2 regions of the Streptomyces sp. GD-15H genome follow, and region 2 is predicted to be linked to the other one. Evidence: predicted binding sites of a transcription regulator. Region 2 holds the regulator's gene; the other holds the start of a gene.
What was found. The regulator HrcA, encoded in region 2, represses chaperone genes, less so after heat shock. The targets are predictions, from matches to a motif close to TTNGCACTCNGNNNNNCNGAGTGCNAA.

Region 1 (4,136 bases), 1.1 Mb from region 2:
CGTGGCCCACGTAGGTGCCCTCGGTGACGATCAGTCCGACACCGGCGGCGGCCCGCCGGGAGTAGTACGACACCACGTCCTCACCGGGCACACCGCCCGGTGAGAACATCCGGGTCATCGGCGCCATCGCGATGCGGTTCGGCACGGTCAGGCCGTTGATCGAGACCGGCCGGGACAGAATCGCCGAGGCTCGGGCGGCGGCCGTGGAAGCAGTGACGGTCATGCGGGGGCTCCTCGCTGGATATACCAGTCAGTATGTGCGCGTGCATCAATCGCACTCCAGCGGCAACCAGCAGGAGCCGCAAGGCATTCCACCCGCCCACCGGGCCCGCCTGTGACCCCGGCCACACCCCGCCCTCAGGCCGGTCTGCCCCCGATCGGGCCGCCGGCCGAGCCCGCTTCCGGAAACGCCCGAGGGCGGCACCCCCTGCCGGAAACAGGGGGTGCCGCCCTCGGTACTGACGGACCGGGTCCGAACCTGAGGTGAGTCAGGCTCAGAAGTCCATGTCACCGCCCGGCATGCCGCCCGGAGCGGCCGCGGCGGCCTTCTCCGGCTTGTCGGCGATGACGGCCTCGGTGGTGAGGAACAGCGCGGCGATCGACGCGGCGTTCTGCAGCGCGGAGCGCGTCACCTTGGCCGGGTCGATGATGCCTTCCTTGATCAGGTCGACGTAGTCGCCGGTCGCGGCGTCCAGCCCGTGACCCGGGGTCAGGTTGCGCACCTTCTCCACCACGACGCCGCCCTCGAGGCCGGCGTTGACGGCGATCTGCTTCAGCGGGGCCTCGAGCGCGATCTTCACGGCGTTGGCGCCGGTCGCCTCGTCACCCTCGAGCTCCAGCTTCTCGAACACCTGGGCGGCCTGGAGCAGGGCCACGCCGCCACCGGCGACGATGCCCTCCTCGACGGCCGCCTTCGCGTTGCGCACGGCGTCCTCGATGCGGTGCTTGCGCTCCTTGAGCTCCACCTCGGTGGCGGCACCGGCCTTGATGACCGCGACACCGCCGGCGAGCTTCGCCAGGCGCTCCTGCAGCTTCTCGCGGTCGTAGTCCGAGTCGCTGTTCTCGATCTCGGCGCGGATCTGGTTCACCCGGCCCTGGACCTGGTCGGTCGAGCCGGCACCGTCGACGATGGTGGTCTCGTCCTTGGTGATGACGACCTTGCGGGCCTTGCCCAGGAGGTCGAGCGTGGCGTTCTCCAGCTTGAGGCCGACCTCCTCGGAGATGACCTCGCCGCCCGTGAGGATGGCGATGTCGCCGAGCATGGCCTTGCGGCGGTCGCCGAAGCCCGGGGCCTTGACGGCGACGGACTTGAAGGTGCCGCGGATCTTGTTGACGACCAGGGTCGACAGGGCCTCGCCCTCGACGTCCTCGGCGATGATCAGCAGCGGCTTGCCCGACTGCATGACCTTCTCCAGGAGCGGCAGCAGGTCCTTGACGTTGCCGATCTTGGAGTTGGCGATCAGGATGTACGGGTCGTCGAGCGACGCCTCCATCCGCTCCATGTCGGTGGCGAAGTACGCCGAGATGTAGCCCTTGTCGAAGCGCATCCCCTCGGTGAGCTCCAGCTCCAGACCGAAGGTCTGGGACTCCTCGACGGTGATGACGCCTTCCTTGCCGACCTTGTCCATGGCCTCGGCGATGAGCTCGCCGATCTGGGTGTCGGCGGCGGAGATGGAGGCCGTGGAGGCGATCTGCTCCTTGGTCTCGACGTCCTTGGCCTGCTCCAGCAGGGCACCGGAGACGGCCTCGACGGCCTTCTCGATGCCGCGCTTGAGGGCCATCGGGTTGGCGCCGGCGGCGACGTTGCGCAGGCCCTCCCTGACCAGGGCCTGGGCGAGCACGGTCGCGGTGGTCGTGCCGTCACCGGCGACGTCGTCCGTCTTCTTGGCGACTTCCTTGACCAGCTCGGCGCCGATCTTCTCGTACGGGTCCTCGAGCTCGATCTCCTTGGCGATGGACACACCATCGTTGGTGATCGTGGGGGCGCCCCACTTCTTCTCGAGGACGACGTTGCGGCCCTTGGGGCCGAGCGTCACCTTGACGGCGTCCGCGAGCTGGTTCATGCCGCGCTCGAGGCCGCGCCGCGCCTCCTCGTCGAACGCGATGATCTTGGCCATGTGAAGTGGTCCCTCCAGGACTGGGGGTGATTACTTCGGACCGCGCCCGCGCCCGCGACGGACGGCTCACAGACCCGGTGGTTCCTTGCCCCACCGGCCTGCGGGCCTCACCGACCCGGTCCTTACGTTGTCACTCTCACCTTCAGAGTGCTAACGCCAATGATTAGCACTCGACCCCCTCGAGTGCAAGGCGCTCCCGCGAAGCGGGATCGATGAGGGGTGGTGGTCGGGTGACGGTTCAAGGGCGCTCCCGCGAAGCGGGATCGATGAGGGGTGGTGGTCGGGTGACGGTTCAAGGGCGCTCCCGCGAAGCGGGACCGATGAGGGGTGGTGGTCGGGTGACGGGTGGGAGTATGCGCCGCCGGGGATCGCCGGGAGGAGTCAGCCGCGCGCGAACACCCCTGGGCGCCGGTCACCACCCGGGCCCGGGCACGGCGAAGAGCCCGCACCCCGGAGGTGTGCGGGCTCTTCGTCAGCAGGAAATTCTTGCGGTTGGTAGCGCGTTCAGGCGGTGACGCGAACCATGTCGGCCTGCGGGCCCTTCTGGCCCTGCGAGATCTCGAACTCGACCCGCTGGCCCTCTTCAAGGGTGCGGTAGCCGTCCATCTGGATCGCGCTGTAGTGGACGAAAACATCCGCACCACCGTCGACCGCGATGAAGCCGTATCCCTTCTCCGCGTTGAACCACTTGACGGTGCCCTGAGCCATGCCTAACTCCCCTATTACTGGCCCTTGCACAGATCCACACTTCGCGGATCCGGGTCAGACCTCACCCCCTAACGGTTGGGGGTGTGCGCCGGAACGCGTCGACCGCGGCCGAATGTATCTGCCCAACTGCCCTCTGCAACAGGTCAATCGGACGAGAAATCTGGACGTCGCCGGTCCGGAATGTGACGGGAATTCGCCTGATTTCAGGGCAAGTCAGGCCAGACAAGACTCGCAAATGCCGCAGACGGGGCCCAGACTTTGGCTACATCCAGTCGGGCGTGCGGCAGGAATTGACGGTTCCAGAACGGGGATTCGGGACCGCGTTCCCCAACTCTACCGTGCTCAACCCCATGGAATTGCCCCCTCCGCTTCTCTCACGGAGGGGGCAATACGGCGAGCTCTCGGTAATGACGATTACCGAGGGTAAGGGTCAGCCGCCGGCGACGGCCGGGATGATCGACACACCCGCGCCGTCCGGGGTCCCCGTCTCCAGGCCCTGCGCGAAGCGGACGTCGTCGTCGTTGACGTAGACGTTGACGAAACGGCGCAGCTTGCCCTGGTCGTCCAGGACCCGGGCGGAGATCCCGGTGTGGTTCTTCTCCAGGTCGGCGATGACGTCGCCGAGGGTCGCCCCCTCGGCGTTCACCTCGGCCCTGCCGCCGGTGTAGGTGCGCAGGATGGTGGGGATGCGAACGGTCACGCTCATGCGACTTGACCTCCAGTAACGATGAAAACACTCTATGTGTCGGCCGCCGGGTCCGCGGTTTCGGCCTGTGAAGCAGGAAGCCCGGCGGGCGCCCGCCGGCCTTCTCGGGGATCCGAGGAGAAGGTCAGGCGAGGCCGGCCTCTCGGAACGACTCCAGGTTCGGACGGATGGTGGCGGTGAGGCCGGTGTCGGCCACCGCGTCCAGGGTCTTCAGACCGTCGCCGGTGTTGAGTACGACGGTGGTCAGGGCGGGGTCCAGGACGCCGTTCTCGATCAGCTTCTTCGTGACGCCGACGGTCACACCGCCCGCGGTCTCGGCGAAGATGCCCTCGGTCCGGGCGAGCAGCCGGATGGCGTCCACGACCTGGTCGTCCGTCACGTCCTCCACCGCGCCGCCGGTGCGGCGTGCGATGTCCAGGACGTACGGGCCGTCGGCCGGGTTGCCGATGGCGAGCGACTTGGCGATGGTCTTCGGCTTCTGCGGCCGGACGACGTCGTGGCCCGCCTTGTACGCGGTCGACACCGGCGAGCAGCCCTCGGCCTGCGCGCCGAAGATCTTGTACGGCCTGTCCTCGACGAGGCCGAGCCCGATCAGCTCCTGCAGC
Region 2 (4,136 bases):
GCCAGCTGGATCCGGGTGCCGTTGTCGACACCGGCCGGGATCTTCACGGTCAGGGTGCGGCGGGAGCGGATGCGTCCGTCGCCCGCGCACTCCGGGCACGGGTTCGGGACGACGGTGCCGAAGCCCTGGCACTGCGGGCAGGGGCGCGAGGTCATGACCTGGCCCAGGAAGGACCGGGTGACCTGCGAGACCTCACCGCGGCCGCGGCACATGTCACAGGTCTGCGCGGTGGTCCCCGGCGCGGCGCCCTCACCGCTGCACGTGGTGCACACGATCGCCGTGTCGACCTGGATGTCCTTGGTCGTGCCGAACGCGGCCTCGTCCAGCTCGACCTCGATCCGGATCATCGCGTCCTGGCCGCGGCGGGTGCGCGAGCGCGGACCGCGCTGCGACGCCGTGCCGAAGAACGCGTCCATGATGTCGGAGAAGTTCCCGAAGCCGCCCGTGCCGAAGCCGCCCGCGCCGCCGGCCCCGGCCTGCTGGAGCGGGTCGCCGCCGAGGTCGTAGACCTGCTTCTTCTGCGGGTCCGACAACACCTCGTAGGCGGCGTTGATCTCCTTGAAACGCTCGTGGGTCTTCGGATCCGGGTTGACGTCCGGATGCAGCTCGCGGGCGAGCCGCCGGAAGGCCTTTTTGATCTCCTCCTGCGACGCGTCGCGGCGCACGCCGAGTACGGCGTAGTAGTCCGTGGCCACTACGACTCCGCCAGGATCTGTCCGACGTACCGTGCCACTGCGCGTACCGCTCCCATCGTTCCCGGGTAATCCATGCGGGTCGGACCGACCACGCCGAGCTTGGCAACAGCCTCGCCGCCCGAACCGTAGCCCACCGACACCACGGAGGTGGAGTTGAGTCCCTCGTGGGCGTTCTCATGACCGATACGCACGGTCACGCCCGGATCCTTCGCCTCGCCCAGCAGCTTGAGAAGCACGACCTGCTCCTCGAGTGCCTCCAGTACGGGCCGGATCACAAGGGGGAAGTCATGTCCGAAGCGGGTCAGATTGGCGGTACCGCCGATCATCAGCCGCTCCTCGTTGTCCTCGACGAGTGTCTCCAGGAGGGTGGAGAGCACGGTCGAGACCGTACCGCGCTCCTCGGGGTCGAACGCCTCGGGGAGGTCCTCGACGAGAGACGGTACATCGGTGAAACGGCGGCCCGCGACACGGCTGTTGAGCCGCGCCCGCAGGTCCCCCAGGGTCGCCTCGCCGACCGGCGCCGGGCAGTCGATCATGCGCTGCTCGACCCGCCCGGTGTCCGTGATCAGCACCAGCATGGCGCGCGCGGGCGCCATCGGGAGCAGCTCCACGTGCCGCACGGTCGAGCGGGTCAGCGACGGGTACTGCACGACGGCGACCTGCCGGGTCAGCTGCGCGAGCAGCCGCACCGTACGGGCCACGACGTCGTCGAGGTCGACGGCGCCCTCGAGGAAGTTCTGGATGGCGCGCCGCTCGGGCGCCGTCATCGGCTTGACGCCGGCGAGCTTGTCCACGAAGAGCCGGTAGCCCTTGTCGGTGGGGATGCGCCCGGCGCTGGTGTGCGGCTGGGCGATGAACCCCTCATCCTCCAGGGCCGCCATGTCGTTGCGCACGGTGGCCGGGGAGACGCCCAGGTTGTGCCGCTCGGTGAGGGCCTTGGAGCCGACGGGCTCCTCGGTGCCGACGTAGTCCTGGACGATGGCGCGCAGCACCTGGAGCCTGCGTTCACTGAGCACGGCGCACACCTCCAAGAGCCTTCCGTCCGGTCCGTTCCCTGGATGCCTTGGCACTCTTCGCACGCGAGTGCCAGTACTCCCCCGCCCAGTGTACGGCCGGTGGGTACACCCCCGGCAAGGCCGGTCCCGCGCCGTCGCGCCGGGAGGCGCGGTTCCCGTTAGCGTCGCGGTATGACGGTGACTTGGGAAGGATCGGGGTGGGAGCGACTGGCCGCCGGCGTGGGCCGGTGCCGGTTGCCGGTGTGGGACTGCACGGCGGGGCTCGTCGTGGGCGCGGACGCGGTGCTGCTCGTGGACGCCGGTTCGTCCCTGCGCGAGGGCGCTCGGTTGCGGACCGAGGCGCAGGCGCTCACCGGGGCGCGTGTGACGCATCTCGCGCTCACCCACCCCCATTTCGACCATGTCCTCGGGGCGGCGGTGTTCGCGGGCGCGGAGGTGTTCGGCGCGGTGGGCCTGGACACGGCGCTGGCGCGGGGGCACGAGGAGCTGCGCGCGGACGCGGAACGCGAGGGCCTGGACGCGCGGGCGGCGGAGGAGGCCGTGGACGCGCTGGTCCGTCCCCGGCACACGGTGTCCGGCGAGTGGACGCTCGATCTGGGCGGCGGCAGGCAGGCGCTGCTGGCGAACGTGGGTCCCGGGCACACGGCGCACGATCTCGCGGTGCTGGTGCCCGGCGACCCGGAGGTGGTGTTCTGCGGCGACCTGGTGGAGGAGTCCGGCGATCCGCAGGCGGGCCCCGACGCCGTCCCGTCGCGGTGGCCGGACGCCCTGGACCGGCTGCTGGCCCTGGGCGGCGAGGACGCGGTGTACGTGCCCGGTCACGGAGCGGTGGTGGACGCGGCGTTCGTACGGGCCCAGCGCGACGCTCTCGCGGCTCGTTTCGGCGTGTCGCACTGATCGTGGGCCGGTCGGGGCCGGCTTCTCCTATCGTCATCAGGATGCGCCAGTACTCTCCGGACCTGACCCCTCCGTGGAAGAATCCCCGGCCCGTCCCCGAGGTGCCGGCCGAGCCCGGTCTGGTGGTGGAGGAGCCCGGCAGCGGATTCTGCGGCGCGGTGATCCGCTGCGAGGCGGGCACGGTGACCCTGGAGGACCGTTTCGGCAAGCACCGGGTCTTCCCGCTGGAACCGCGCGGCTTCCTGCTGGAGGGCCGCGCGGTGACGCTGGTGCGGCCCGCCGCCGGGCCGTCCCGGCCGACCCGTACGGCGTCCGGTTCGGTGGCCGTCCCGGGTGCACGCGCGCGCGTGGCGCGCGCCGGGCGCATCTACGTCGAGGGCCGCCACGACGCCGAACTGGTCGAGAAGGTGTGGGGCGACGACCTGCGCGTCGAGGGCGTGGTCGTGGAGTACCTGGAGGGCGTCGACGACCTGCCGTCGCTCGTCGACGCGTTCGCGCCGGGCCCGGACGCGCGGCTGGGCGTACTGGTGGACCACCTGGTGCCGGGCTCGAAGGAGTGGCGCATCGCGGAGTCGGTCACCAGCGAGCACGCCCTGGTGGTGGGCCACCCGTACATCGACATCTGGGAGGCGGTGAAGCCGTCGTCCCTGGGCATCGAGTCGTGGCCGCGGGTGCCGCGCGGCCACGACTGGAAGACGGGGGTGTGCCGGGCGCTGGGCTGGCGTGTGGCGCACACGGGGGAGGCCTGGCAGCGAATCCTCGGCTCGGTGCGCTCGTACAAGGACCTGGAGCCGGCGCTCCTGGGCAGGGTGGAGGAACTTATCGACTTCGTGACGGCGCCGTCCTGACCCCATGGGTTTTCGTCCCGGGCCCCGGTTCCTCGAACTCCCCCGAGCTCTTCGAGCAGGGAGGTGCCCCCGGAGGGGCTGATTCCAGCCCCTCCGGCGTTTGAGGACGAGGCCCTTCGGGCCGACAGCGGGGGCCTGGGGCGCAGCCCCCTGCGGAGGGGAATGGGTAGGGGCGGCGGGGGCGAAGAACCACTCCCCGGGCACCCGATCAGTCGACCAGGTCCCGGACCACCGCGTCCGCCAGCAGCCGCCCGCGCAGGGTGAGGGCCGCGCGGCCCTCGTCGTACGGCCCCTGCCGCAGCAGGCCGTCCGCCAGGGCACGGCGGGCGGCCGCCAGACCCTCCGCACGGAGAAGGGCGAGCGGAACGCCCTCCCTGAGGCGCAGTTCCAGCAGAACGCGCTCCACCCGGCGGTCCTCCTCGGAAAGGATCTCGCGCCCGGCGCCCGGTGAGCGGCCCTCGGTCAGGGCGGTCGCATACGCGCCGGGATGCTTCACGTTCCACCAGCGCACCCCGCCCACGTGCGAGTGCGCCCCGGGACCCGCGCCCCACCAGTCCGCGCCGCGCCAGTACAGCTCGTTGTGCAGGCAGCGCCCCGCGTCGGAGGTGGCCCAGTTCGACACCTCGTACCAGTCGAATCCGGCCGCCGACAGGGTCTCCTCGGCGATCAGGTACCGGTCG

Region 1: a site for HrcA is predicted at 2,281-2,307, ahead of groL (chaperonin GroEL). Genes of this name have one in related genera too.

The regions. Positions count from the first base shown of each region.
Region 1 covers NZ_CP149447.1:4,737,798-4,741,933, reverse strand. The annotation lists partial or broken gene WJ438_RS22490 (NADH:flavin oxidoreductase) at 1-223, opposite strand, end outside; gene groL (chaperonin GroEL) at 495-2,117, opposite strand; gene WJ438_RS22480 (cold-shock protein) at 2,622-2,825, opposite strand; gene WJ438_RS22475 (MoaD/ThiS family protein) at 3,256-3,531, opposite strand; gene thrC (threonine synthase) at 3,656-4,136, opposite strand, start outside.
Region 2 covers NZ_CP149447.1:5,837,172-5,841,307, reverse strand. The annotation lists gene dnaJ (molecular chaperone DnaJ) at 1-695, opposite strand, end outside; gene hrcA (heat-inducible transcriptional repressor HrcA) at 695-1,711, opposite strand; gene WJ438_RS27500 (MBL fold metallo-hydrolase) at 1,883-2,608, shown strand; gene WJ438_RS27495 (DUF3097 domain-containing protein) at 2,650-3,456, shown strand; gene hemW (radical SAM family heme chaperone HemW) at 3,665-4,136, opposite strand, start outside.